Regions from separate parts of the Salinivibrio sp. PR932 genome, predicted to be linked through region 3. Evidence: predicted binding sites of a transcription regulator. Region 3 holds the regulator's gene; each other region holds the start of a gene.
The links. The regulator CRP, encoded in region 3, controls carbon source genes, mostly activating them, when cyclic AMP is high. The targets are predictions, from matches to a motif close to TGTGANNNNNNTCACA.
Positions count from the first base shown of each region.

Region 1: a site for CRP is predicted at 3,733-3,748, ahead of gltB (glutamate synthase large subunit). Genes of this name have one in related genera too.
Region 2: a site for CRP is predicted at 3,100-3,115, ahead of malT (HTH-type transcriptional regulator MalT). Genes of this name have one in related genera too.
Region 4: a site for CRP is predicted at 4,689-4,704, ahead of BZG84_RS05770 (YbgA family protein). Genes of this name have one in related genera too.

Region 1 is NZ_MUFM01000005.1:188,695-196,314, forward strand. It holds gene gltB (glutamate synthase large subunit) at 1-3,647, opposite strand, end outside; gene BZG84_RS04055 (GGDEF domain-containing protein) at 4,274-6,052, shown strand; gene arcB (aerobic respiration two-component sensor histidine kinase ArcB) at 6,073-7,620, shown strand, end outside.
Region 2 is NZ_MUFM01000017.1:11,953-19,572, reverse strand. It holds gene pulA (pullulanase-type alpha-1,6-glucosidase) at 1-56, opposite strand, end outside; gene malT (HTH-type transcriptional regulator MalT) at 249-2,957, opposite strand; gene BZG84_RS09775 (glycogen/starch/alpha-glucan phosphorylase) at 3,452-5,902, shown strand; gene malQ (4-alpha-glucanotransferase) at 6,017-7,620, shown strand, end outside.
Region 3 is NZ_MUFM01000011.1:27,166-34,785, reverse strand. It holds gene BZG84_RS07435 (DUF1338 domain-containing protein) at 1-645, shown strand, start outside; gene BZG84_RS07430 (hypothetical protein) at 697-1,563, opposite strand; gene crp (cAMP-activated global transcriptional regulator CRP) at 1,692-2,324, opposite strand; gene BZG84_RS07420 (phosphoribulokinase) at 2,576-3,445, opposite strand; gene BZG84_RS07415 (YheU family protein) at 3,505-3,723, opposite strand; gene BZG84_RS07410 (hydrolase) at 3,872-4,834, opposite strand; gene BZG84_RS07405 (TIGR02444 family protein) at 4,821-5,366, opposite strand; gene BZG84_RS07400 (ABC transporter ATP-binding protein) at 5,309-7,237, opposite strand; gene kefG (glutathione-regulated potassium-efflux system ancillary protein KefG) at 7,414-7,620, shown strand, end outside.
Region 4 is NZ_MUFM01000008.1:46,869-54,488, forward strand. It holds gene BZG84_RS05745 (NAD(P)/FAD-dependent oxidoreductase) at 1-57, opposite strand, end outside; gene BZG84_RS05750 (SDR family NAD(P)-dependent oxidoreductase) at 54-785, opposite strand; gene BZG84_RS05755 (nuclear transport factor 2 family protein) at 782-1,222, opposite strand; gene phrB (deoxyribodipyrimidine photo-lyase) at 1,222-2,661, opposite strand; gene BZG84_RS05765 (MerR family transcriptional regulator) at 2,652-3,482, opposite strand; gene BZG84_RS05770 (YbgA family protein) at 3,472-4,428, opposite strand; gene BZG84_RS05775 (putative bifunctional diguanylate cyclase/phosphodiesterase) at 4,708-6,957, shown strand; gene BZG84_RS05780 (GIY-YIG nuclease family protein) at 6,982-7,257, opposite strand; gene BZG84_RS05785 (YceH family protein) at 7,264-7,620, opposite strand, start outside.

The DNA of each region.
Region 1 (7,620 bases), on a different contig from region 3:
TTGAGCGGTGCATTATCAAAAGGCGTATTGGGCTCACTGCAATATAAGGTTTTGCCCGGCCAGGGTGTGGGCGCCTCGAGAATATGGCTCAAGTCGAGTTTGAGCTGCTTGGCGGTAAAGCCATCAACTGCTTCCAGCAAGTCCGTTCGGCCAATGAGATCGGTGAGCTTTTCGACACCAAGCTCAGCGAGCAGCTCGCGAACTTCTTCGCCTAAGCCTTTAAAGAAGTTCATTACCTGCTCAGGTAAGCCTTTAAAGTAGTCGCGACGAAGCGTGTCATCTTGGGTCGCCACACCGGTTGCACAGTTATTCAGGTGGCAAATACGCAAGTATTTACAGCCCAACGCCACCATAGGCGCGGTGCCAAAGCCGAAGCTCTCTGCACCTAAAATGGCGGCCTTTACAATATCGAGGCCAGTTTTGAGGCCGCCATCGACTTGTAAGCGAATTTTGTGGCGTAAGCCATTTTCCACGAGGGCTTGCTGGGTTTCGGCGAGGCCTAATTCCCAAGGGCTACCGGCGTATTTCACGGAGGTCAATGGGCTTGCCCCCGTGCCGCCGTCATACCCTGAAATGGTGATCAGGTCGGCATAGGCTTTTGCCACACCAGTAGCAATGGTGCCTACGCCCGGTTCGGAGACCAGTTTGACCGATACCAATGCGCTTGGGTTGACCTGCTTTAAATCAAAAATCAGCTGCGCCAAGTCTTCAATCGAGTAGATATCATGGTGTGGCGGTGGCGAAATCAAGGTGACACCGGGGACTGAGAAACGCAATTTGGCGATCTCGGCCGTGACTTTATGGCCGGGCAATTGTCCGCCTTCACCGGGTTTCGCCCCTTGTGCCACTTTGATTTGCAGCACATCGGCATTGGTGAGGTAGTGGGGAGTGACCCCAAAACGGCCCGATGCAATTTGCTTGATTTTGGAGTTACGCTCGCTATTGAAACGGCGTGGGTCTTCACCCCCTTCACCGGAGTTCGAGTGGCCGCCAAGGCGGTTCATCGCAATGGCTAACGCTTCGTGCGCTTCAGGGCTCAAAGCACCTATGGACATGGCCGCGGAATCAAAGCGTTTAAATAGCTCGGTGGCGGGCTCAATGCGTTCAAGCGGTAATGGTGTGTCGGCTTTTTTCAAACGCATTAGGTCGCGCAAGGTTGCCACCGGACGTTCATTCACCGTTTTCGCGTAGGTTTTGTAGTCCATTGCTTCCCCAGAGCGCACTGCACTTTGCAGATTTTTTACTACATCTGGGTTGTAAGCATGATACTCGCCATCGTGGACGTATTTGAGTAACCCACCATGCTCTAGCGGCTTACGTTTAATCCAAGCACGACGTGAAAGGTTGACTAAGTCTTGCTGGAAGTCATCAAAGTTCGCCCCTTGAATGCGGCTTGCGACACCTTTAAAGCAAAGCTCTACCACATCGTCATGCAGGCCGACCGCTTCAAACAGCTGCGAACAGCGGTAAGAGGCAATGGTCGAGATCCCCATTTTTGACATGATTTTAAATAGGCCCTTGTTGATGCCATTTCTAAAATTCACCATCACATCGCGATAGGGCTTTTTGATTGCGCCAATGTCGACTTGATTGGCTAGTGTTTCGTAGGCGAGGTATGGGTAGATAGCCGTGGCACCAAAGCCGAGTAATACGGCAAATTGGTGCGGATCACGTGCACTCCCGGTTTCAATGATGATGTTGGCATCACAGCGCAAGTTTTCGCGGACCAGACGCTTTTGCACCGCCCCGACTGCCATAGCGGCAGGGATAGGGAGTTTGTCTTTATTGATACTGCGATCAGACAGGACTACCAGTACCGTGCCATCGCGCACGCAGCGCTCGGCTTGATCGCAAAGATCTAAGATGGCCTGCTGCAGATCTTTCTCGTTCGGATCGTAGTTAATATCGAGAATGCTGTTGCGATAATAGGTATCGTCGAGCTCGAGTAACTGCACCATGTCTGAGAACAAGAGCACTGGCGATTTAAACGCGACGCGCTCAGCGTGGCCATCAGTCTCGCAGAAAACGTTCATTTCCCGGCCGATACAGGTGGCCAGTGACATCACGTGGTTTTCACGCAAGGGATCAATGGGTGGGTTGGTAACCTGAGCAAACTTCTGACGGAAGTAGTCACTCACACAGCGGGGACGAGAAGATAGTACCGCCATGGGCGTATCATCGCCCATCGAACCGGTCGCTTCTTGACCGATATCCCCGAGCACCTTGACGACTTGCTCGACTTCCTCGTTCGACATCCCAAACAGCTTTTGGTAAACCTTCAGTTGGGTGTCTTGCAAGCTCCGGCTGCCTTCGCTGGCATCATCATCAAGTTCTTCAAACGGGGTCAAGCGACGCACGTGAGCATCGAGCCATTCCCGATAGGGGTGGCGACTTTTCAGTTCATTATCGATTTCCGCTGAGTGCCAAATTTTGCCTTCTCGGGTATCGATCACCAGCAATTCACCCGGGCCAACACGCCCTTTTTCAGCGACCTCATCAGGCGCGTAATCCCAAATGCCAATTTCAGAGGCGAGGGTGATGAATTTATCTTTAGTGACCACATAACGCGCAGGGCGCAAGCCGTTGCGGTCGAGATTACAAGCTGCATAACGGCCGTCAGACATCACAATACCGGCAGGACCATCCCATGGCTCCATGTGCATGGAGTTAAAGTCATAGAATGCACGCAGCTCATCATCCATATCCGGATGGTTTTGCCAAGCGGGCGGCACAAGTAGACGCATGGCGCGGAAGAGATCCATGCCACCGGACAAAAATACCTCAAGCATGTTATCTAGGCTCGACGAATCCGATCCTGATTCATTGACAAAAGGTGCGGCCTGATGGAGGTCTGGCAATAAGGGCGAGTTAAATTTGTATGCCCGTGTTCGTGCCCATTGGCGGTTACCTTCAATGGTGTTGATTTCACCATTGTGGGCAAGGTAACGAAACGGTTGAGCGAGCGGCCAGCGTGGTTGCGTGTTAGTACTAAAACGCTGGTGGAATAAACAGATCGAAGACTCGAGGCGTAAATCGGCCAAATCGGTGTAAAAGCGCGGCAAATCTGCCGGCATACACAAGCCTTTGTAGACGATGGTTTGGGTCGACAGACTGGTAATGTAGAAATCTGTGTCGTCAGCTAACGCTTTCTCTGCGCGGCGGCGCGCAATATACAGGCGACGTTCTAAATCGCGTGCGCGCCAACCGGCCGGGCCGTTAATAAAGACTTGTTCGATAACGGGGAGTGATTGCTTGGCGATTTCACCCAGCACGTCAGGGTTGGTTGGTACCGTACGCCAACCAACCACGGAGAGTGTTTCGGCACCAATTTCTTGTTCAAACACCGCGCGGGCGCGCTGCGCTTTCACCGGATCTGTGCTCAGGAAAAGCATTCCCACCGCATACAAACGGCTCAGGTTCCATTGGTTTTGTTCGGCAATAAGGCGAAAGAAACGGTCGGGCTTTTGGAGCAATAACCCACAACCGTCCCCGGTTTTACCATCGGAGTTAATCCCTCCGCGGTGGGTCATGCGATCAAGTGCGGAAATGGCGGTACGAACCAACTTGTGGCTGGGCTCACCTTCTTGATGGGCGATCAAACCAAAACCACAGTTATCCTTTTCCAACATTGGGTTGTACAGCGACATTGCAATTCTCCCTTGCTACTGCGTCACTCGCAGTGATTGCATTTATTGTCGTGATCCTCCTGACCACTCTGAAAGCGTCTAGGACTGTGACAGCTCACCCGTTATGTTGTGTTTTTTTAACGGGAAAATCGCGTGCTTGTAAGTAATTAAATTACTGATTTTCAACGCGATGCCTAGCCTGCCGTATCCAGAAAGCGCTATTCAGCGACCTTTCAAATTAACGGCAAAGCAGTTAAAGGTCAAATTTTATTATGCAGCCTTTATGCACCATGAAGCTTGGTGTGATGTCAATTAAACACCTGATATTTTCAGGTTTTGTGCCAATTTTTTCGGGAATAATAGCTATTCGCGTTTATGCTGTTTTGTTAAATAATTATTAATTTAAGGCCAAATTCGAGCATAAATTCTAACCAAAGAAAGAAATAAAGCAGGGTGCGTTTTATGTCTTCAGTTTCATAGCAAGATACGCTGTGATTTGATGTAAAAAAATGACAACTGACAGTAAAAACCTGTGAGGCACGTAGCCATGTATTTTGAGAAAACTGTGGCAAAATAGCGCTTCTATAAGCGACGCAACGGGAAAAGATGTCGCGAATCAAGGATGGTTGTGATCACACAGGAGCCGCATGGCATTTTTCATTTTATTTACATTTCTTGTTTTAGGTGCGGTGCTTGGCTACGCGTGGCGTGCGCGACAAGAAACCGTCGCGTTAACCCATTGGCGAGTGTATATGGCTGATCTCGATACGCCCCATGCCATTGTTACCGCCGATGAGGGTGACATCTTGTATGCCAATGCTGCTTGTGTGGAGGCATTTTCATTGGTGGACAGCAAAAACCACTTTAAAACGGCCAATGAGCACCAACGACAAGCGGTACGCGCCTTCATTGTTGCTCAGCAGTGGCCACGTCCTTTCTCTAATGTCGAAGCTAAGGTCAAAGCGCCTGGCGCGAATCGAGTACGCATTGGCGTGCGCTTGTCGGGCTTACCCATTCGTTGTCGGCGTAAAAAAGCATGGTTAGTGTCGCTAGCACCGCTGGCGCGCCACGCGCAATGGCAGTTACAGCATCAAGAACATGGTGTTTTGCTTAGCGTGATTAATTCGTTGGCTGAATTGGTTTGCTTTCAAGATGTCGATGGCAATGTGGTGGGAACCAATGCGGCCTTTGACCGCTTTTGGCGAGGCCGCGAGCAAGAGGGCATTATGTGGCATGCCGATCAGCCGTTGTCTGGCTCAAAGACGGTGCGTACTTGGGCATCGCAGTTAAACGGCGAAAGCTGTTTGCTCGAAACTAATATCACGGCGCTTAAAAATGATCAGCAACAGGTGGTTGGCACCTTGAGCATCAGTCATGATGTGACCGACTGGCACCAAATGCAGCAAAGTTTGCAACGCGAGGTGCATCATCGCCAATCGGCTGAGCAAGCGCTTCAGCAACGGAGCAATTTACTGAGCGCGATTTTTAATGCCAGTGTGGATCCGATTGGCATCTTTGATCAGGACTATTACCACCTTGCCTGTAATCAAGCCTATGCCGATGCGCTCGGGGTCTCCATTGAAGCGCTTGAGACCTCTCCAGCGCAAGAGGTCGTCGATGCAGATATTTTTGATCAGCATCGTCAGCGCGATCAGCATGTACTGGATACTGGGGAAACCGTTACCTATGAAGATGTGATTTGGCGGCCCAGCGGCGAGCAAACTTGGTTTGAAGTGACGAAATCGCGTATTGATGATCCGGTGACTGACAGCTTTGCAGTACTGGTGATGGCGCGCGATATCACCGAACGTAAGCACACCCAACAACAGCTAGCGGATGCGATCATGTCATTCCAAGAAATGAGCTTCGTGGATAGTTTGACCCAAGTGGCGAATCGACGCAGCTTTGATGAGCAATTGCGCAAGTTATGGCGGTCACACGCCCGTGAACAAACACCGCTTGCCTTGATCCTCTGTGACATCGACCATTTCAAACTTTACAACGATAATTATGGCCATCAACAAGGCGACTGGGCCTTGCAGCAAGTGGCGAACGCTTTTAAATCGGCGATTAATCGACCACTTGATGCGGTCGCACGTTATGGTGGAGAGGAATTTGCTATTGTATTGCCTCACACTGAGCTTGATGGGGCTGCTTTAGTTGCCGAGCGGGCAAGGGCGGCGTTGGCCGAGCGTGAAATCGCGCATCAGTATTCCCCGGTCGCAGCGGTGATGACCGCGAGTCTGGGCGTTGCGTGTATGATCCCCTCACCCGAAGGGGATTATGGGGAGCTTATCCATCAAGCCGACTTAGCCATGTACCAGGCGAAGCGGCTGGGGCGCAATCAAGTCAGCTTAATGGGACCAACGTCTAGCGCCACAGAGAGCGATGCGCGACGCCCTGAGCATGAACACTTCCACTCTTAACTGGCGTGTAGTAAGCCTTTATGAAACAACTCAAAGTATTAGCGCAGTATTATGTTGATTTGCTGGTCAAGCTGGGCATTGTCCGCTTCAGCATGCTACTTGCACTCGCGCTTGTGGCACTGGCCGTGGTGGTGCAAGTGGGCATCACCTTGGTGCTGGAAGGCACGGTGCAAAATATCGACATTATCCGCTCGATTTTCTTCGGCCTGGTGATCACCCCTTGGGCGGTTTATTTTTTGTCCGTGGTGGTGGATCAGCTGGAAGAATCGAGGCAGCGCTTATCTAAGCTGGTGTCTAAATTAGAAGAGATGCGTGCGCGAGACATGCGTCTTAACCGGCAATTGACCGAAAATATTGAGCAACTGAATTTAGAAATCGACGAGCGTAAAAAAGCTGAGAGTGCGCGCCAAGAGGCGATCAAGGATCTAGAAAACGAGGTGTATCAGCGGGAAAAAGCTCAGCTAGAGCTGGCCGAGCAAACCGCATTGCTGCGCTCGTTTATTGATGCGTCGCCGGATCTGATTTATTACCGCAATGCGAAGGGGCAGTTCTCCGGCTGTAACCGCGCGATGGAAGAGCTGACCGGCTATAAAGAGAAGGCGCTGAAGGGCCTGACGCCGTGGGATGTCTATCGCGAGGATATCGCCGCGAAAGTGGTGGAGACCGATCAGCAAGTCTTTGATAACAATGTCTCCATTACCTACGAGCAATGGCTTGAGTATCAAGATGGACGCAAGGCCTATTTTGAACTGCGCAAAGTCCCTTTCTTTGCGCGAGACGGGCGTCATTTGGGATTGCTGGGCTTTGGCCGTGAAATCACCGAACGTAAGCGTTATCAAGATGCATTGGAGAAAGCGAGCCGAGATAAAACCGCCTTTATCTCCACCATCAGCCACGAGCTGCGCACACCGCTTAATGGGATTGTCGGGTTGAGCCGCATGCTATTGGACTCGCCGCTGGATGATGATCAACGCAATTACTTACGTACCATTTACGTCAGTGCCATCACCTTGGGTAATATTTTCAACGATATTATCGATTTAGATAAATCCGATCGAAACCGGCTGTCCTTGTATCCCACTAGCATCGATCTGCGTGAATTTGTTACTGAGATTGAAAACATCTCTGGCCTGATGGCGGAGCAAAAAGGGCTGCGTTTTGAGCTTGAACGGGTGACAGATTTGCCGGAATTTGTCGCCGTGGATGCGACACGACTACGGCAAATTTTGTGGAATCTGGTCGGGAATGCGGTCAAGTTCACCAAGCAAGGCTGTGTGATCATCACCGTCAGTGCAGATGTGGAGGACGACAACGCGCATCTTTGCTTTGAAGTTGAAGACAGCGGGGTGGGGATCCCTGCTGATGAGCAAGATAAAATTTTTGCCATGTACTATCAGGTAAAACAAGGCGAAGAAAACTTGCATGCTGTGGGAACCGGGATTGGACTTGCCGTATCTCGCCAGTTAGCACGCATGATGGGAGGCGACATTACCGTCGATAGTGAAGAAGGCGAAGGGAGTACCTTTACCGTCACGGTTTCCGTGCCTTTGAGTGAGCCTGCGGATGAT
Region 2 (7,620 bases), on a different contig from region 3:
GCCGAGGCAATCGTAAAAGGCAGTGCAAGAGGATGTTTGTTTAACGGATGATTCATCAGCTTGACCTTTACGTTTTGTAGGGAGGCCAAGCTTACTGAAAGGTGAACTGTACCAACTGTGATCGCGTTATAAATCAACTGATGAATAAGAAAATATTTCAATAATTCAATAACGTATCACGAAAGGTAGGCGGAGAATAATCAGCGTCTACGCCCTTAGCAAACAGCCAAAGGCGTAGGCTTCACCCGTTAACTTCCCATCAGTTGCAGTAGATTTTCTGCGGTGACAATCGCTTCTTTGCGGTTTGCAATATTCAGCTTTTGGTAAAGGTTACGGATATGGGTTTTGATGGTGGTGCCAGCGACATCGAGCTCTTGAGCAATTTGTTCATTGCTCAAGCCCGAATAAATGAGCCCAAGGACTTGCCACTCGCGTTGCGTGAGCGAGCTGGTGCGTACCAACTCGGGGACGTTGGGGTGTTTCACTAATTTTTCGACGAAATCCTCATCAAAGTGAACTGCGCGGCTGCGCTGATGACTGGCAATTTCTTTCAGCAGTTGCTGAGCGCGATGACGCTCTAATGCACCGAGTGCTTGCTGTTGAAGCAATTGGTGCAGTAAGGGCGCAATAGCCTCGCCTTCGATTAAGAAGTTACCCACCATGCCGGTCTGGTTGGTTAGCGTGAGCGCCTCTTGCAGTAAGGTTTTCGCATATTCTTCTTCCTGCTCGCGGCTGGCGAGTACGGCTTCCACAATCAGGTTGCGGTTTTTATCCGTGACTAGGCATGCGCGATCGGCTTCTTTACGTAAGAAGGCCAACGCCTCGCGGGCTTTGTCATGATGTCCCAGTTGTAAGTACGCACGGGCAATATTTCGCCATTGCAGTTGGCAAAAATGGTTGCAGGCAGTGTCGGGACGCACGGCTTGATGGAGCCATTCATCGATATTGGTGAGCTCATGTTTGGCTTGCCAGTATAAGAGCAGTGACAGCGAGGCATTGGCAGTCCAGTCCACGTGGTAAACCGATTCACGAAGAAGATGTTCAATATGGTCGATGTACTTTGACGCTTTATCGAGCTCACCACGGCTAATCGCGACGCGAGCCAGCATGGAATAACTGTGCAAGTGTTTGCTCGGCGGCTGCGTTTCCAGCACGCGAAGTCCTTTATGTGCACACACTTCGGCTTCATCCAATCGGTGCCAGCACCACAGAATTTGTGCCCGCAAGCGCAGCGCAAATTCATGTAAGGGAACTTGATGAAGCTGCTGATCTTCAATCAATTTATCAGCGCTATCCAACAATTCGAATGCGGCTTGCACGTAGCCTTGCGCGAGCAAAATTTCGCTTTGTTGTAAAATCGCCCATAACGCTTGGTGATACACTTGATGCTGGCGCGCGAGCTTCTCGGTTTGCTGCATCATTGACAGGGCGCGATCAAGTTGCCCAACCACATGATTTACTTCCCCCACAACGGATGTGGCGACAATGCGACCGCGATAGTTCGCGCTATCGAGTTGGCTAAGTGCCAGCTCGGCCAGCGCCATTGCTTGGTCAGGATCGTTGCGATTGATGGCAACTTGGGCCAGTAACGCGTTGGCATTTCCCTGATAATCAATATCAAGCGTGATATTACGTTCTTGGTAGGCTTGCTCTGCTTCTGCGAGAAGTTCGCCGACTTCATGATATCTGTGTTGACTCTGCGCTAACCACGCGCGTAGCAGACCTAAGTTGGGGTAAGTGAACAGCAACTGATTGCTGATTTGGCCGATAGCCGCTTCGAGGGTCGAGAGCTCACCACGATTAAACATACGCCAACCGTGCTGATTGAGGATATCGGCCATCAAGGTATCGTCTTCGGCGTAGCGGGCGTGGCGCAATGCTTGATGAGGTGTATTCAGCTTTAGCCAAGCCAGTGCTGCCTGCTGGTTTAAGTGTTGCTGCTGTTGAGGGATCCGTGCTTGACGCTCATGGGCGAGAAACTCTGCGAATAAATGGTGGAAGCGGAACCAGTTATTGTCTCCTTCCAACGGATAGATGAATAAGCCGTAGCGGTTGAGCGATTCGAGCATGCCGAGCGCGTCTTCGCGCTCGGTAAGCGCAAAGACCAGCTCGTCATTAAACATTTCCAGTACGGAAACTTGCATTAAAAACTGACGGGTTTCACTGTCCAGCAGATCAAACACTTCTTCGACTAAATAATCCCACAGGTGGGCATGGTTAAAACTGGCGCATGAGGCAGCGCTTTGCATCAGAGTCCGTTTTTGATGCTGAGCCTGAATCGCAATTAACTGTAGGGCAGATGGCCAGCCTTCGACGTAGGCACAGAGGGTGCTCGCGGTGGTTTCGTCGACACCATCGGCGACACGTTGATTAAAAAAGCGAGTGGTCTCTTCATTATCGAACGCAAGCAGTTCATTGCCGATCTCGATCATTAGGTCGCGAACCCGCAAATTTGCTGTCCCTAGCGGCGGATTCGCGCGCGAGGTCACCACCAAAGTCAGGCTATCGGGCATGTGCTTAATAAAAAAGCGCATTGCTTCATGGATGTCTTCATTGTCGATCAATTGGTAGTCATCCAATACCAGATAACAGGTGGACTGTAACCCAGCCAGCTCAGCGAAAACATCGGAGAGCAGCGCACGCAGGGATGAAAATTGACGCTTTTCTGCCAGTTTAACGGTATTGGGGCACCCATCATGGGTCGCTTTATTTAATGCTTGCAACAAGTAGTTGATAAAGCGGAAGCTGTCGTTGTCGCTGTCATCAATGCTGAACCAGCCGACATGGGTTTGATCGGAGAGCCATTGCGCGGCCATGGTGGTTTTACCGTAACCTGCCGGCGAGCGGAACAATACCAATTTGTAATGCGGCGCTTGTTGGAGGATATCCAATACGCGCGGGCGCAAGATGGCATTGTAGAGACGGCCGGGACGGGTAAGTTTTGACGGGATCCACATAGCGAGAAGGTCCTTTACAGCGAGTGCGGCTTTGCCGCGTTTATCCTTGTACGCAAGTGTATGTAACTGGTCTGTCACAAACTATGATCCAGCGCTGATAATTGTGCAGTTGCTCTATTTTGGTGCAGCTACGCCTTTCAATTGTGATTAAAGTCACTAATTTTATTGGTTCGGATACAGTATATGGAAGCTGTTACACGCCAGAGACGATGAATGACCCCACAATTTGCGTTAGCGCACAAAATTAACAAAAGGGATTGTTCTTTTTTCACAGCCGTATTTTGGTCAGTGTTCCCTCAAATTGTGATTTTTATCACCTCAATATCACGAAATTCCTCCATTGATGAGAGCAAGCTCACTCACAGCTTGTGATGTGGCTCTCTACGCCCTGACAACTCCTCCTTTCCTCCTCCTGTCTCGGGAGGATGTTTGCATCGACAGGCTTGGGCAGGATGACTGTCATCGAGATTTTCTTCCATTACGAGAGCGATGACATGACGCCTAAACAGCAACACGCATTTGATAAAAGCGCTTTTAAAGCCAGTATGACCCAGCATTTGACGCAGCTTGGTCGCACCCCTGAAACCGCAGAGATGCGCGATTGGTATCTCGCCTTAGGCCGCGCGCTGGCCGAACACACCACCAGTGACTTGGTTGCAACAGAAAACGATTTAGCCATCAAACAAGCGAAGAGTGTGAACTACTTATCCTTGGAGTTTTTGATTGGCCGTTTAACCGGCAACAACCTGATCAGCATGGGGCTTTACGATGAAATTGCGGCTGTGGTCAGCGAGTTTGGATTTGGCCTGACCGATTTGCTTGAGCAAGAGCGCGATCCTTCGCTGGGTAATGGTGGTTTGGGCCGCTTGGCCGCGTGTTTTATGGACTCGCTGGCAGCCCAACAGTATCCAGCGGTCGGCTATGGCTTGCACTATGAGTATGGCCTGTTCCGTCAATCATTTAAAGATGGCGCCCAACAAGAAGCACCGGATGCGTGGCGTGAGCCGGAAGGCTACCCGTGGGAAGTGGTTCGTCCTGACCTTGCCCAAACGGTTGGCTTTTATGGCCATGTGGCGGTGATTGAAGAAAACGGCCACACGCGCCGTGAATGGGTTCCTAGCCTTCATATTCAAGCGATGCCTTGGGATCTGCCTATCGTGGGCTATCAAAGCAATACGGTTTATCCACTTCGCTTATGGGAAGGTCGAGCACTGACGCCATTTGCGCTCGATGCCTTTAATGATGGTGACTATACCCGTGCGCAACAAGCCGCAATTGATGCAGGCAACCTGACCAAAGTGCTTTACCCGAACGATAATCATGATGCGGGTAAAACGTTGCGTTTGATGCAGCAATACTTCCACAGTGCGGCCTCTGTTGGGGATATTCTTCGTCGCCATTTAGATGCTGGCCACCCACTGGCTGCCCTTCCAGATTATGAAACCATTCAGTTGAATGATACTCACCCGACTATCGCCATTCCTGAGCTGATGCGTGTGTTGTTGGATGAGCACCACTTGAGCTGGGATGATGCTTGGTCTATCTCCAGCCAGACGTTTGCTTACACCAACCATACCTTACTTCCAGAAGCGCTGGAGACATGGAGCGAGTCGTTAATGGCGCACTTGCTGCCGCGTCATATGGAAATCATTTTTGAAATCAACCACCGCTTCTTGCAAGACGTTGCTGCGAAATGGCCGGGCGATGTCCGCAAACAGCAAGTGCTGTCTGTGATTGACGATCAGGGCGAGCGCATGGTGCGCATGGCCAACCTCTGTGTGATTGGCTCGTACGCAGTTAATGGCGTGGCGGCGTTGCACTCTGAGTTGGTAAAACGCGATCTCTTCCCTGAATTTGATGCGCTTTATCCGGGCCGTATCCAAAACGTGACCAACGGGATCACGCCACGTCGTTGGTTGAAGTTCTGTAACCCGGATCTTTCCGCGCTGATCAGTGAAAAAATTGGTGATCAATGGCCAGCTCATCTCGAGCAACTGGAGCAAATTGCCCAGTATGCTGATGACAAAGCGTTCCAAAAAGCCTTTATGGCAGTGAAAAAGCGCAATAAGCAGCGTCTTGCCGATTGGGTAAAAACCCATCTAGATATCACGCTAAGCACTGACGCTATCTTTGATGTCCAAATCAAACGTCTTCATGAGTACAAGCGTCAACATCTGAACTTGTTGCATGTGATTTCGCTGTATCACCGCCTGATCCACGAGCCGAATTTCGACATGACGCCTCGTGTGGTGTTCTTTGCTGCTAAAGCCGCGCCGGGCTATGCGCTCGCCAAATCGATCATTTTTGCGATTAATAAGGTGGCGGAGACGATCAATAACGATCCACGGGTTGGTGACAAGCTTAAAGTGGTCTTTATCCCTGACTACCGAGTCAGCATGGCTGAAATCATTATTCCTGCCGCCGATGTGTCCGAACAAATTTCGATGGCCGGCAAAGAAGCGTCGGGCACGGGCAACATGAAGATGGCGCTTAACGGTGCATTGACTATCGGCACCATGGATGGCGCAAACGTGGAAATTCGCGAAGAAGTGGGTGATGACAATATCTATATCTTCGGCCTCGACGTGGAAGGCGTGAATGCATTGCGTGAGAAAGGCTATCACCCTGATCACGAATACCATCAGCAGCCGCTGCTAAAAGCGTCGCTTGATAGTCTGTTGGATGACACCTTCACGCCGGGACACCCAGGATTACTCCGTCCGGTATTCGATAGTGTGATGGCCAGTGGCGACCCGTACTTGTGTTTGGCGGATTTTGCCGACTATGTGCGTGCCCATAATCAAATTGATAGCGATTATCGTGACTCAACGCTGTGGGCACATAAAGCAATTTTGAACACCGCGCTGGTGGGCAAATTTAGCTCTGACCGCTCAATTAGAGACTATGTGGCTAACATTTGGCAACTGAAAGCGGTAAAACGCTAAGCCTTTGATACCAAGCTGACATGCTAAATGGGTGGCACGGCATAGGGTGCCACCCACAATAACAATAACTGCAATGGCCGATAAAAGAAGGGGGCGGACCCCTCGGAGAATGCGATGAAACAACCTGCACTTAAAACAGTCGCACAAATGGCAAATTTAGCCGACCGCTACATCAGTGCCTGGGGCACTGAAGCCTCTGTGCCTGACAGCACCTTATACGATTTGTTGACGTCACTTGGCTATGACACCCGTAACGATGAAACGCTACTGGCCTCAGCAGAGAAAAAACACAAAGAAGGCGTCTTGTCGCCAGTTCAAGTCATTCGCGACGATGAACCCCTTGAGGTTGCGTTGCACTTAGGCACTAGTGCCAGAGAGAGTGACTTTAGCTGGCGCATCGATACCGAGCAAGGTGAGTGCTTTGAAGGCTATCTACAATCCCAAATTGTGCGTGATGAACGTCGTGAAGGTGGGCCTCTAGTCTTTAATTTGCCCTGCACCTTGCCTTGGGGATACCACCGTTTATCGGTAATGAGAAAACGCCGCAAAACCCCCTATGAAATGACGTTAATTGTGGCACCCGCGCGTTGCTACATGCAGCCTGAACTCGACCAACACAAAAAAATGTGGGGGCCGAGTATTCAACTTTATACGCTGCGTACCCCGCATAACTGGGGGATTGGTGATTTTGGCGATCTCAAGCAGTTGGTCAGTGATCTGGCATCGCGTGGCGCAGATTTTGTGGGACTTAACCCCATTCATGCGCTGTTTCCTGCCAATCCAGAAGCAGCCAGCCCCTATAGCCCGTCGTCACGTCGTTGGTTGAACTTACTCTATATCGATGTCAGTGCCGTGTCGGAGTTTGCATTAAGTGCCAAGGCTCAGCAGTTGGTGGGCAGTGCTGACTTTCAGCGTCGTTTGCAGGCCGTGCGCGAAACGCATTGGGTCGATTACAGCGGAGTAGCGGCACTGAAGATGGCCGTTTTACCCTTGCTTTTCGAGGAGTTTAAACAGCGACACCTGACCCAAGACACAGCCCGCGGCCGTGCCTTTCTCGACTTTGTTGAGCAAGGCGGCGATAGCTTGAAGCAACAAGCGACCTTTGATGCATTGCATCAGTATTTGCGCGCGGATGATGACAGCATTTGGGGCTGGCCAGTCTTCCCGGAAAAATATCGACGCTACGAAAGTGCGGCGACCCAGGCTTTTGTTGAGCAACACCAAGACAGTGTCCACTTGTATATGTATTTACAATGGATTGCACAAGGGCAGATTGAAGAAGCACAGCGTCTGGCTGAAGAAAAAGGCATGGCGATGGGTTTGTATCGCGATTTGGCGGTTGGGGTGTCTGATGCGGGCAGCGAAACGTGGTCCGATCATTCGCCATTGGTGCTGGATGCGAGTATCGGTGCGCCACCGGATGTGCTGGGGCCATTAGGTCAAAACTGGGGACTGCCGCCGTTTGACCCACATGCGTTGAAAGAAACCGGCTATGAAGCATTTATCGAGCTGCTACGCGCAAACATGCAACACTGCGGCGCACTGCGCATCGATCATGTGTTGGGTTTGCTTCGTTTGTGGTGGATTCCGAAAGGGAAAAATGCCACTGAAGGCGCGTACCTTTATTATCCCGTTAAAGACATGCTTGCGATTTTGGCACTCGAGTCGCACCGTCATCAGTGCAGTGTAATTGGTGAAGATCTTGGGACGGTTCCCGA
Region 3 (7,620 bases):
GTAGGGCTGGACAAGCTTGCCCGTCCTTTTATTGCGTTGGGCTATGAACCGAAAGGTGAGTACACCTTTGAAGCGAAGAAGCTCAACGCACGTCACTACGAGCATCCCGACCCTTTGATGCCGAAAGTGTTTATTAGTGAATTGATGGTGGGCCAATGCTCGACAACATTGCAATCCATCGTGCGCGACTTAGTGGCGAATGTAGACGATGATGCGCTGAAAGGGAGCGATTTTCTTCATCAAGGACGTTTGTGGGAGTTGGATTGGCAAACCTACAAGACGTTAGCGGATGAAAGTGAATATGCAGCTTGGGTGGCAGCGCATGGCTATGGGGCGAACCACTTTACCGTCAGCGTGAATCAGCTGAACAACCATGATAGCTGTCAAGCGGTTAACGATACCTTGCGCCAAAATGGTTTTACCATTAACGAATCTGGCGGGGAGGTCAAAGGGGATGCATCAGTCTTTTTGGAGCAATCCTCGACGATGGCTGATCGCGTGCCGGTGCAATTTAGCGATGCACGCCATGATATTCCGGGGGGGTTCTACGAGTTTGCGAAACGGTATCCGCTTCCGGACGGTGAACTTTATCAAGGTTTTGTCGCCGCCTCGGCTGATAAAATCTTTGAAAGTACGCATCAATAGTGGCGAGAGAAGAAAAGGAGAGCGATGCTCTCCTTTTTTGGGTGGCTGTGTTTAGCGACTTTCAATATCGAGCCAGAATTTATCGTCAATCGCCTGAGTTTCATTACTCAGATGTGGGTTGTCGACGCGAATAAAGGTGCGCTCACCAATATTGGCTTTCTCAAAGGTCTCTTTTACCAGAGGCGCATTCTCAAAAAATTCGATGAAGGATCCGTCTTGATAGGCGGCCGCAAAGGCATCATTGAGCATGGTCGCCACCTCTGGGTTTTGGGGCGATACAAACAAGAACATCGGGAAGCGATAGATCAGCATTAAGTGCGGATCGACCAACAGATTTGCATATTGAGGTCGCTCTGCCAGTTCGCTAAAAGGTTCGATAAGCGCACGCGGGAAGAGGTCTGCCCGTCCGGTATCGACGGCTTTAAAGATATTCTCAAAGCTTGAAATTTCTCGAACCCGAAATCCCGCTGACTGCAAGACCTTCACATCGGCCCAGCCTTGCCCTTGGATCATGGTCAGATTATTGAGCCCTGCTTGGTCACTGATTTGTGCAAGCTTGGGTTCGGTGGCTTGATTAGTAATGAACAAGCGATGGCCTAAGAGACCCCGAAAAACTGGATAACGGATGGGAAGTAACTCTGACTCAAGGGTACGGTCGGCCCCGAGCCAATCTACCGTCAGTCGTCCTTGTTTCAGCATTTCTACTTTACGAGACTGAGAGCCAATTTGGCCTTGAAAGGCCTGTAACGTGACAGACTCACCCGATTTTTCCGCTAAAAACTCAATCAAGTCGATAGCGTATAAATCGAGGGCAGAGCCAGCCCGTGGTTCTGGGTGGACAATGGTGATATTCGCCGCAGCAGTTGAAGAAACCGCCGCGAGTAGCAATGCAGCAAGGGTGTGACGTAAGCTTCTCATAAACGACATCCTGTTAATCAGTTGTTAGATGGGTCGTTTTTGAAGTGTAGAACTTAGGTAATGAGTTTCCAGTCAATAAAAATAAAAAACCGACGCAAAAGCGCCGGTTTTATCGCAACACGCGAGGATTAGCGTGTGCCGTAAACCACAATGGTTTTACCGTGAGCTGAGATAAGATTCTGCTCTTCCAGCATTTTAAGGATACGCCCAACCGTCTCACGCGAACAGCCAACAATTTGACCGATTTCCTGACGCGTGATCTTGATTTGCATGCCGTCAGGGTGAGTCATGGCGTCAGGTTGCTTCGCCAAGTTCAGTAGGGTTTGTGCAATGCGGCCGGTCACGTCCAGGAAGGCAAGGTCTCCCACTTTCTGGCTGGTCACTTGCAGGCGACGCGCCATCTGAGAGGAGAGACGCATCAAAATGTCTGGGTTAACTTGGATCAGCTGGCGGAATTTCTTGAATGAAATTTCTGCCACTTCGCAAGGTGATTTCGCACGTACCCATGCGGTGCGCTCTTGGTCCTCTTCGAACAGACCAAGTTCGCCGATGAAGTCACCTTGGTTAAGGTAAGACAGGATCATCTCCTTGCCTTCTTCATCTTTGATTAGTACGGCCACAGAACCTTTCACGATGTAGTACAAGGTCTCCGCCTTTTCCCCTGCATGGATCAGAGTACTTTTGGACGGGTACTTGTGAATATGACAATGTGAAAGGAACCACTCGAGTGTAGGGTCTGTTTGAGGTTTTCCTGGAACCATATAACTTATTTCCTCTGCATGTGTTGCCCGGCAACGACGTCCTGTCTTTGTCTGAATGGAAACCCATCAGTCCAATGCACAGAATACGAGGTCTTGGCGCAGGCTACAAGCTCACTGTATGTTAACAAGAGTGTATCTTTTTTCTATCTGGATTTCTTGATTTTGATCTAAGCCAACCGCCTAAAAATTCGGCAAAAATGTGGCTAAGATCACGACCTGAGAAGTAATACACGTTAAGTGCGCTACGGCGCTTAACCTATCTTGCCTTTCTCAATCAACTGTTGGATCAAGGGGCGAATAATCAGCTCCATCGCAAATCCCATTTTACCGCCGGGCACGACCAGCGTGTTGTGCCGAGACATAAAGGCGCCACTGATCATTTGCAGTAAATAAGGAAAATCGACGTTCTTCATGCCACGAAAGCGGATCACGACAAAACTTTCGTCGAGTGACGGGATCCCTTTTGCATTCAGCGGGTTAGATGTATCTACGGTTGGGACGCGTTGGAAGTTAATATGCGTGCGAGAAAACTGCGGCGTAATATAGTGCAAGTAATCGTCCATGGAACGCACAATGGAGTCCGTAACGGCCTCGCGGGAATGGCCGCGGTCGCGCGTATCGCGGACAAACTTTTGAATCCACTCCAAGTTAACGATAGGCACCATGCCGATCAGTAAATCAACATGTTGGGCGACATTGACGTCACCATCCACCACTCCGCCATGCAAGCCTTCATAAAATAATACGTCGGTATTTTCAGGCAGATCTTGCCAGGGAGTGAAGGTGCCCGGCATTTGATTATAAGGCACGGCTTCATCAAAGGTGTGTAGATAACGACGATACTTGCCGGTGCCTTGTTCGCCATATTCTTTAAAAAATTGCTCAAGGCGTGGGAAGTCGTTGGCCGTGGGGCCAAAGTAGCTAATATGACGACCTTGTTCACGTGCTTTACGGATCTCAACATCCATCTCTGGCCGCGTGAAGCGGTGAAAGCTATCGCCCTCTAACCAAGAGGCTTTGATGTTCATCATATTGAACATCTTGCGAAACGCTTCGGAGGTCGTGGTTGTGCCTGCGCCAGATGAACCGGTCACAGCGATGATTGGGTGTTTAGCCGACATGACGAGCCCTGTCATTGATCAGTCTGAATTTACACCGCAGCCCACAATGGGAGGCGGTGTTACGGTCTGAGATCGCGCTGACGACGAATATCCACTGTCTCATGCAGCTCAGAGTATACAATCACGGCATCGCCGGATTTTAATTGTTCGCGCACTTGTTCAACTTTCTCAGCAAAGCTGACTTCCTGCTCACCGTAATCTGTCCCTTCCCGCAACACAAAGTGCTCAATTAAATTGGTCAAGGTTTCGGCTGGCACAGATTGCCATGGAACCATCATACTACATCACCTTTTGCTGACACCTAGATGGCACGGACGCCATCTCCGTGCTTAGGTTGTGAATTAGCTCCCATTTTACCGAATTATGCGCGTAGGTGCAGTGTATCTATGTCGATTCAGTCACAATTTATCGTGACGAATAGGGGCATCAGGTGTCGAGTTGCTCAGCTATCCACGCGGGCACTGCCTCTTCCAACCATAAACGCGGTGCACGCCAACGGCCAGTGACAAACCCAACATGTCCGCCATGGTCAGTGAGTTGATAGCGTATATTGGCCGGTAATGGCGTGGTTGGGATCACCGCGTCGGTCATAAAAGGATCGTCTTTGGCATGAATGATGGTCAAAGGGGTGCGGATCGCAGGCAACACGGATAGGCCACTGCATTGCTGGTAGTAATGATGTGCGTCCTCAAATCCATGCAGTGGTGCGGTGACGGTTTGGTCAAACTCGAATAAGGTCGCAATACGGGGCTGCTCGCCAGCTTGCCAACGACCCACTTGGGCGTGCCGCGTAAGCTTATCTGACAGGGTTTGCCGCATCGATCGGAGCAGATACGCTTGGTAGACACGTGAGAATCCTTGCTGAATGCGTAACGAGCAGGCGGCAAGGTCTAAGGGGGGTGACACTGCGCAGCCACTGGAGACGATCGGATCGTCCGCATACTCTGCCAAATAGCGCACCAGCATGTTGCCGCCTAGCGATACGCCCACAGCATGAATGGGATGCTGAGGATAACGCATACGTAATGTGGTCAAAAAATAGCGCGCGTCTTGTGTCTCGCCTGAGTGATAAGTGCGCGGGACGCGGTTTAATCGGCCACTGCAACTGCGAAAGTGCATCACCACACCGCACCAGCCTCGGCGCTGAAAAGCAGCCAGTAACCCATTCGCGTATGGGCTATGAAAGCTGCCAGCAAGGCCATGAAAAAGCACCACTATCGGTTGACCGGGCTTAGGTGTCTGCGTCCAAGCGAGATCGACAAAATCACCATCCGGTAAATCCAGCTGTTGCCACAAAGGAGAGAGCACGGGTTGACGCCGTATCAGCCGTGGCATGATGGTTTGTAGGTGTGGATTACGGGCGCTGGGAATCGGTTCAAAGGGCGTCATCGGCGTCTCCTTGCTCATCGTCTTTGATCACACTGGCGCGCAGGGCGGGATAGAGCGATTTGGCCGAGGGCGAGAGCTGACGGCAATAATACGCCAACGGCGAGGGCGATTCGGTCAGCCATGTTTGTTGATTCAAGGCGTGGATGAGGTCTTGTTGCTGGAACTTTTCGAGGCTGAGCTCAAAATTCAGCATTTTTTTATATTGTCCCGCACCAACGCGCGGTTTGATATCGCGACGCAGGTTGCGGTAGGCAATCAGCAAGTGCTCAGAGCGGCTAAGCGATTGTTTAAGCTGGCTGAGGCTCTCTGGGGCAAGGCCATAGCCATGACTTTCCAACCAAGCCAGCAACAAGGCAAGGTTGACGTTGCCCTGATGCTGATCTTGCAATTTAAGACACGCCTGTTTCACGTCTTGCTTGCCGTAGTGTTGCAAACAAAACTGCCACAGATCGGCTGCATTCGCTTTGCCGGGAATTAGGCTTGATTGAATGCCGCCTCCATGGCTTCCAGTTCTTCCTGTCGCTCCATCCATTCTTGCTCTACCTCTTCCAGCGCTGATTTGGCATCAGCCTGGCGTTGTAATTGTTCCGCGAGTTGGGCTTTTTGGTCTGCGCTATAAATTGTTGGGTCGGCCAGTTTGGTCTCTGCATCGGCAATAATGGCAGAGAGCTGTTCGATTTTTGTGTCTAGGCTGTCAATTTTTTTACGAAGTGGCGCGGTTTTTTGGCGAAGTTCGGCCTCGCGACGCTTTTGTGCCTTACGATCGACCTGACGTTGCTGGGGGGCGGCTTTGTCATCGGTGTTTTGTTTTTTACTTTCCGCACGGTCGGCACGCTGTTGCTCGCCAAGCCAGCGATGGTAGTCGTGTAAGTCACCGTCAAAGGGTTGCACCGCGCCGTTGTCGACAAGATAAAGATCGTCGGTGGTCGCGCGCAGCAAAAAGCGATCATGGCTGACGATCACCATCGCCCCTTCAAACGATTGTAGGGCAAGCGTCAAGGCTTGGCGCATGTCTAAATCAAGGTGGTTAGTCGGTTCGTCAAGCAACAGCAGGTTAGGCTTTTGCCACACCAATAACGCTAATACCAAGCGTGCCTTCTCGCCTCCCGAAAAGGGACCAATGGTCTCAAGCGCTTTATCCCCCTGAAAGCCAAAGCGCCCTAAGAAGTCACGTAGCGTTTGCTCGGCTGTGGTAGGCGCAAGGCGATTCATATGTTGCAGCGGGGTTTCGTCAATGCGCAAGGTATCAAGTTGATGCTGCGCAAAATAGCCAATTTTTACCCCTTGGGAGTAACTGAGCTCACCGGCCATGGCTGGTAAGGTGCCAGCAAGGAGTTTGATCAGCGTAGACTTACCCGCACCATTGCGGCCCAACAAACCAATACGCGCGCCTGGGACTAGATTGAGGCGGATGTTTTCCACAATCGGCGTCTTGTCGTACCCCGCTGCGACCTTGTCCATCATCAAGATAGGATTTGGGAGCGCATCTGGGGTGAAGAAGGTAAAGCTAAACGGATTATCGTATTGCGCTGGCAACACCTTTTCCATCCGCTCCAGAGCCTTAATCCGGCTTTGCGCTTGGCGCGCCTTTGAGGCTTTATAACGAAAGCGGTCGATGTAAGATTGCATGTGGGCAATTTGCTTTTTTTGCTTTTCAAACTGCGCTTGTTGTTGCGCCAGCTTCTGCGCCCGCATCTGCTCGAAGTCGGAATAATTGCCCGTGTATTCATTCAGCTGCTGATGCTCAATATGAATAATGCGGTTGACCACAGGGTCAAGAAAGTCACGGTCGTGGGAAATCAGCACCAAGGTACCGGGGTATTGCTGTAGCCATTTTTCCAGCCACATCACGGCATCTAAATCGAGGTGGTTGGTTGGTTCATCAAGTAGCAAGAGGTCGGAACGACACAGTAGTGCTTGGGCAAGGTTTAAGCGCATCCGCCAGCCGCCCGAAAACTGCGTGAGGGACCATTGCATTTGCGCCTGACTAAACCCCAAGCCATCGAGCAAACTGGCGGCGCGGGCCTCAATACTGTAGCCACCAATGGCATCCAGTTTATCGTGTAAGGTCGCTACGGCATGACCGTCATCGCGTTGTTCGGCATCCGACAAGGCCATCTGCAGTTCACGGTATTCAGCATCGCCATCAATGACATACTCGAGCGCACTTTTTTCCAGTGCGGGTGTTTCTTGTGCCACCCATGCTACTTGCCATTGGCTAGGATAATGATAGCTGCCCGCATCTAACGTCAGCTGGTGGCGAAGCAGCGCAAACAAGCTAGATTTGCCACAGCCGTTTTTTCCGACCAATCCGACTTTGTCGCCAGGATGGATGGTGGCAGAGGTATGATCGAGCAGTGGCTTGCCACCGCGCAGTAATTGGATGTCAGAAAAGCTAATCATGATTATTCAGTGCGCTAGTGTGGTTTGGGTGCGTCGTCGTTATACCAGCTTGGTGCGGGGATTGCCAAATTTCCCCGTCAGTCGGCCTAACTGGCGCGATCTGTGTTGTGTGTTTTGTGTGTTAAGGTTAAAAACAAGCATGAAAACTGACTCTTGCCGTGATAACAAGGATGCCTATGCCCAATGACAAGGATGCATACCAAGACCCCGCGTCGGTGTTGGTGATCTTTGCCCATCCCGACCCTGATCAGTCGGTGGCGAACCGACGTCTGCTTGCCGCTATCTCTTCTTTTCCGCACGTGACCGTTCACGATATTTACGCAACCTATCCCGACTTTGTGGTTGATGTGCACGATGAGCGCCGACGGGTGCAACAAGCTGAT
Region 4 (7,620 bases), on a different contig from region 3:
TAAATAGTGGGCACATGTCAGGCCCGCAATACCGGAGCCGATAATGGCAATTTTCATGCTTGTTTCCTTGTCATGCGTCGAGCAATGGCGATCTGCCATGATGTAGGGAGTAAGGCGATAATTTTCAGGAAATAGGTAAACTTACGCGGAAAGTGAACTTCTGCTTTGCGTTTCTCAAGCCCTGCTTGAATGGCCGCCGACGCTTGCTCGACGGTCACCCGCATCGGCATGGCGAAATCGTTTTTATCCGTTAGTGGCGTTTTAACAAACCCAGGCGAAACGAGTGACACTGTCACTCCTTGATGAGCGAGATCAACCGATAGCGTATTGGCTAGATAACTGATAGCAGCTTTAGATGCGCCATATGCCTCTGCGCGAGGTAAAGGCATGTAACTCGCTGAAGAGCCAACGATCGCCAAATGGGTGCCCGGCACAAAGCTTGCCTGCAAGGCTTCGATACAATTAAGGACGCCAAACACGTTGATATCGAATACGCGTTTAAACAAGGGTACATCGATTTTTCCGTAGTCGATGTATTCACAGGTACCGGCATTTAGGATCACCAAATCAGAGCTTGCTGATAAGGCACCGAGCGCTTGATGGGTTTGGTCCCTGTCTGTGGCATCAAACACTAACGGCTCGAGAGACGCATGATCCTGCTGCATCGCATCGAGCTTGTCTTTGTTACGACCACACGCAATAACGCGCCACCCTTGGCGCGCATAGTCTCGCGCTAATTGCTCGCCAATCCCCGATGTCGCGCCAGTAATCACAACCTGTTTCATTGTCCTAACCTCGCTTTTATATAAGTGAGTAGTCGACCCATCAACGGCAAGGCCTCATAAATCATTTCGCCCATGTCAAAATAGTCGCGGTGACGACTGATTCGCCCATCCGTAAACGTCAAATGCGAGCAACCATGCACCTGTCTCAGTTTGCCTTGTTGTACACGCGGATGAGAAAACGTCATGGTCCACGTCACGAACGCATCACTGTCGCCAGCCGTCGTATGGTGAATATCAAACTGACAGCTGGTGACGTTTTGATACAAAGAAGCAAAGTACGCTAAGAACGCAGATAGCCCTTCAATACGGTGTGCTGGGTCGATAAACACAATGTCGGGGTGGTAGATCGTTTCAAGCGATGCCAAATTGTCTTTACTGAGTGCTTGATAGACTTCCGCAAAACGCGCCACTTGAGTTTGAACGCTCCCGCTCTCCATTATGCAGACTCCTTGGGCTGATTTTTGGCCGCCTCAAAAATCGCTAATGCCTGTTTGCGCTGCTTAGCATGATCAATGATCGGTTTGGGGTAATCCAATGACTGCGCATACTTTTCCGCCCACGACCAAGGTTGATGGATTTGCTTACCAGGCACCTCTTTTAGTGCTGGTAGCCAACGACGTATGAAGCGCCCATCACTGTCGAAGCGCTCCCCTTGGGTTGTCGGATTAAAAATTCGAAAGTAAGGCTGCGCATCGGTGCCAACTGACGCTGACCATTGCCAACCTCCGTTGTTGGACGCAAAGTCGCCGTCAATCAGCTTGGACATAAAGTAGTCCTCCCCCCAACGCCAATCGATGAGCAAGTCCTTGGTTAAAAAGCTGGCCACTATCATCCGCAGGCGGTTATGCATCCATCCAGTGGTGTTTAATTGCTGCATCGCAGCATCCACAATCGGAAAGCCGGTTTTACCCGCTTTCCACGCTTCAAAGCGGGCGTTGTCGTTATCCCACACCACAGACTCTCCCCACTCTAAAAAGCAATGCTTTTTGCTAATACTGGGGTTTTGGGCGCTCACTTCTTGATAGAAATCTCGCCAGATTAACTCTGACAACCAAGTTGCTGCGCCTGAATCGGGCTCGCGCCAGTGCGGATGCTCAGATTGCAGTCGCGCTAAGCATTGGCGAGGGGACAATGCGCCAATGGCAAGATACGGTGACAGCTGACTGGTGCCATCAATGGCAGGGAAATCCCGTTGCGTCTTGTAATCTGCGGCTTGTTCTCGGCAATAAGTGCGTAACTTATCTAAGATGGCTTTTTCCGTGGTCGGCCATGCCGAGACGGCCTCGGTTGGATAGTCAAATTCAATCGGCTCAAGAGAAGCAAAAATAGTAGTTAACCGCGTATCATCAGCACGAGCAGCTGGCGCCTTGAGCGGTGACTGATCCATGCCTTCTAATGCACGTAGACAGGCTTTTTTAAACGGGGTAAAGACTTTATACGCATCGCCTTTCCCAGAACGAATCGTGCCGGGCGCAAATAGATTGCGGTCATGGTAGGCGTACCAATCAATGCCCTGCTCCTCTAGTCGTTGCTGTGCTTGGCGATCGCGATTTTGCTCATTCAGCTCGTATTCACGATTCACAAACACAGCGTTGACGTTCAGCGAGTTCGCAAGGGTTGCGACCGTTTCAGACGCCTTCTTATAGTCAGCGGCTCTTGTCACCAACAGCGGAATGTTAAGTGCACTGAGTTCGTCACGCAGCGCCTTAAGCCTTGCTTCAATCAATCCTGCCTGAATCGGGGCCATATGGTGGGCAGCCCATTGATCCGGTGTTTCCACAAAAAGGCCCACAACAGGCTCGTTTGCTTCGCACGCTGCATGCAGTGCACGATTGTCGAGGCAGCGCAGATCGCGTCGAAACCAAACTAAATGCATAACGGATTGTTCTCCTTGAGTTCTTTTAGCTCGTCTCCATGTACGGAGCAAATAAATGGCTGGCTCACAATGTGAATGTCAGATTGTGCGTAACACTGCCGTAGCTGATTAAGCTGGGAACGATCGAGACGGTGCGCAGCCATCACTGCGAGCGTGGGGATCTTTTGCTCTCGCATCACTTCGAGGATAAGGCCAAGTTGGGAATGTGGCTCACGCAAGATAGTGACGTTGTAACCTTTCTCATTCAGACGCATCGCCATCATGGTGCGCTGATAATCTTCTGTGTCAGTAAGTGTCACTAACCAACAAGGGAACTTACTGTTGCGTTTTGCGTTCGCCAACATTGCCGCTTGGCATTTTTCGATTACCGTACTGCGCCACATATCTTTCTGCAGAGAACAGATGGCGCTTTGCTCCTCATCCAACCACGTATCTAGCGGCGTAAAGACGTGTTCGATGAGCCAATAAAACGGATATTCTTTTAATAAGGTTTCAACGTGCTGGCCGAGTTTTTTCAGTGATAAGTCATGAATCAACTTCATCAGCTCACGGGCTAACGTGTCATCTTCGCTATCTATTTGGGTCTCGGTTTGCGACAGTAACGGTTTCACTTTGCTGATCGGAACACCTTTGTCTAGCCAACGTAAGATCCGACCAATCATGGCGACGTCTTCATCACTGTAAAGACGATGACCTTTCGGTGTTCTAGCCGGAGACAGCAAGCCATAACGGCGTTGCCATGCGCGCAATGTCACTGGATTAACGCCGGTACGATCAGCGACTTGGCTGATCGTCAGCGTGCTTTCGGGATTAGAGTCCATAACGTAACCTCAAGGCATCTGGATACGGCTTCAGATACGCTTGACTAGCAAGGTAATCATCTGGGTGGTTGTGCAAATGGTGAGCAATGAGGGTCAACGGCGCTAACAGCGGCATCGTGCCTTGACGGTAAGCATGAATAAGGTGAGTCAGCTCTGCTTTTTGGCTCTTGTCTAAGTTGTTCTTAAAATAGCCTTGCAGGTGCATCAGCACATTGGTGTGCTTTTTCCGCGTCGCACGGATAGCCAACGACTGCATAAACTGCGTGCGATACTGGTGGAAGAAATCATCAATATCGTACTCCGCGATGTTCGCCATAAAACGGCCCAATTCTCGGTAACGCTCAGGCGAGTGCGCCATCAACACTAATTTGTACCGCGAGTGGAATGCAACCAGTGCTTTTCTTGTCACGCCACTTTCGACACTGCGATATAAATCGTCTAACGCAAATAACCGGAACACAAAATTCTCACGCAGGATGGGATCATTTAATCGGCCATCTTCTTCAATCGGCAGCCACGGCATACGTTCCATTAATGCTTGGGTATACAGCCCTACCCCAGAGATATCAGAGGTGTAGCCATTTTCCCGATAGACTTTGACACGCTCCATGCCACAAGTGGGCGACTTGGCACAAACGATATAGCCACGTAGTGCTTTATGGGCCAATTCATCCGCTTTTCGTTCACTAAAGGCCACCATTTTTTCAGTATGATCTTTGCTGGCGTCTTTGGTCTCAACCAAACGAATGTCGCCCACATTACCCTTGTCTAATAAACGAATCGTCGGCCTTGGCACCGGTAAGCCGATTGCGACTTCCGGACACACAGGGACAAAATTGACATAGGGAGCGAGCTCTTTGGTCACAAACGGGCTGCGTTTATGGCCGCTATCAAAACGCACCTTTTCACCAATCACACATGCGCTAACACCAACTGGAAACGACATGCTTCACCTCTTCTTATCAAGCGGCATGAGCCGCAGAGTTGTACATTTATATTTTGTTGTACAACTCAATGTAGGCGAAGGATCACTTTTGTACAATATTTTTTATTTGTACAAGTTTACTCTGGTTCTTAATGTGCCCTCACGCAGTCCCCTTAACAGCTGCTACGCTTTACCTATCCCTTATCAAAGAGGGAGTCTCAGATTTGTCTCACTATTGATACGACTTGAGTCACTCGTGTCACATACACTTGAAGCCACCATGATATAGCTCTCACGACCATGCCCTTACAGAGAACGACACTAAACATCGATGACCGTCTCTCCATTGCGAAGCGCCCATTTCGACCTCGCGGCCGCGCTATACTCGTGATTGCGATGATCTGCTTTGCTATCCTGATTGCCACTTTTTCCTTATTTAATACCGCACAAGAACAACAACGACTGCGCACCGAGCAGCTATTAAGCGTCGAAGCAAAATCCTTTGCTGACGCGTTAACGCGTCACATGAATGCTCACCTTAATGAACTCAGTGTGCTTGCCAGCGAGATAGAAAAAAACATTCCCTCGACGTACTCGACATGGCAAGCATTAGTGCTAGCCCATCAGGGGAATGACGTTCACTTTCAAGCCTTGTTCTGGGCTGAGTCTGATCGCAAGATTCGTTGGCATTACCCCCAAAGTGACTCAGAAAAGCCCGAGCAATTCCCGTTTGACGTTGTCGGAGACGATAACGCTCAGCTTTCTCATATGGATGTAGAGTCGCTTCATAACTGGCATATTGCGCACCCTATCTATACGCAAAACCGGAATACGCCTGACTACTATCTCGGTGGCACTCTCGATATTGCAGAACATATCAGCCACCTAGCAGCCGATTATCTCGATACATTTCAGAAGCTGACGCTCTACGCTACAAGTGATGGGCGCGCCGTATTCGGGGACATACCACCTAATGGAGTGGCAACAGGACAAGTTGGGCTCACGCTAACCGGCGCTAGCCCCGAGTTTGTCGTCACATTGTGGAACAGCCCTGAATCGGAACACTTTTTATCTTTGCCAATGCTCATTTACATCTCTGGGTTGGTCGTCACGATCTTAGTAGGTATTGCCTTGTATTTAATTGAAATCAATTTGATGGCGAGAAAAGCTGAACAAGCGACCATTGCTCGACTGCAAAATGAAATCGCTCAACGCAAAGACGTTGAAAATCAGCTACATTTTATTGCTAATCATGATCCCCTCACCTATCTGCCAAATCGCCATGCACTGCTTAATCACATTCAGCACACCATTAATAAGACGCTCTCGGCAACGCGTACGCTGTCGCTGATTTGTATCGACATTGATAATATTAAGGAAATCAATGATCTTCATGGCTACCGCATTCACGATGACGTATTAACTACCATCGCCAAACGCTTACAAAATCTATTGCCTCCACAAGCTTATTTAGCCAGAACCAGTGATGAACATTTTGTCATGCTGCGCACCGATCTATCGCCTTTAGAAGCCGAGATACACGCCAAGCAGGTACGCTTGAGTGTAGAAAAAGAATGCCAAGTTCAGGGAGTGACTGTTTTACCTAGCTGCGCGATTGGTGTGGCGTATCGCTATGACACATCTATGCCGGCTCATGAATTACTACGCCACGCCGATACCGCTGCGCATCGAGCACGACAACTCGTGCACCACCGTGTGGTCGTATTTCAAATGGCGATGCGTGACCACCTTCAGCAAAAGCGCGACATCGAATACACCATTCGCAAAGCCATCCAAGGCAATGAATTGATGCTGCATTTTCAGCCTCAGGTTGATTTAAAAACGCAGCGTATCGTCGGCATTGAAGCCTTAGTCCGCTGGCAAGATGAAGGGGGGACTATCATTTCGCCTGACACCATCGTCCGTACTGCTGAAGATACAGGATTGATGCAACAACTGGGGAATTGGATCATTAACAAAGCGCTAGAGCATTATGCCATGCTACTCACTGAGGGTTGCGCACCGCCGATGCTTGCTATTAATGTCTCTGGGCATGAATTTCAAGACAGTTTTCTGGCTGATACGATTTTACAAGCCATCGAACGCCACCAAGTACCAGCAGAGCGCGTGCAAATCGAATTAACCGAGCAAGTGTTTATTGAAAATTTGGAACAAAATCAACAGACATTGCACACGCTCACCGAAGCGGGTATATCACTAGCGATTGATGATTTTGGCACCGGCTATTCATCACTGGCCTATTTGAAACATTTCCCTGTCGATACGGTTAAAATTGATCGCAGCTTTATCGACCAACTCCCCGAATGCAAAGACGATGCAGTGATTTGCCAAGCCGTGATTGGCATGGCGGATCTCTTAGGCTTGAAAGTGGTCGCAGAGGGCGTCGAACACCAAGCCCAAAAGGACTACTTAGCCCAAATCGGCTGTCGTTATATTCAAGGTCACTTGTACTATCCCGCCATGGGCGTCGATCAACTACTTACCTTACTGAAACAGCATACTCCTTACCTACGCTACTCAAATTCATAGTCAAGCAACCAATGCATATGCCCTTTACGACTCCCATCGATGGACGTCATCACAGCCCTGACATAAGGCTTCTTTGCGCTGTTTGGGCCACTGTTTTATCTGATATTCCAACTGCATGGCGGCTTGTTTGCTCATTGCAGGAGATTGCCATACCAGAGAAAGTGGCCCTTTCCCTCGCAACGCACGCGCACCTTTGCCACTGAGATGTTGTTGAAAGCGGCGCTCAACATCCGTCGACACGCCACAATACAAAGCATTGTGCCGCGTACGAACCAAGTAAACGAACCACGACTCGCTCATGTTTTTTTATTTGGATAATAGCGCGTTTAATGCCTCGCGCAGGCTGGCGACCTCTTGCTCAAGCGCATCAACCCGCGCTTCCAATGCATGCTGCGTCCCGTGAGATGGGTTTGGCACCGCGGCGTTATCTAAGCTTAGCTCTAGCGTTTCTGTTTCGGGTCTCATTTCGCTTTCAGCGCTCGCTTCGGTTAATTCACCAAATAAATGGATGTAGCGCGATTCCCGTTTACCCGGCTCACGTGCTAGCTTCATTATCCATTCGGCCTCTATCATGGCACTCAACGTGCTTTCTACTTGCTGCATATCGGCAAATTCACATAACCTTTGCGTCCGTGTGCGCAGCTCACCTGCAGTCTGTGGGCC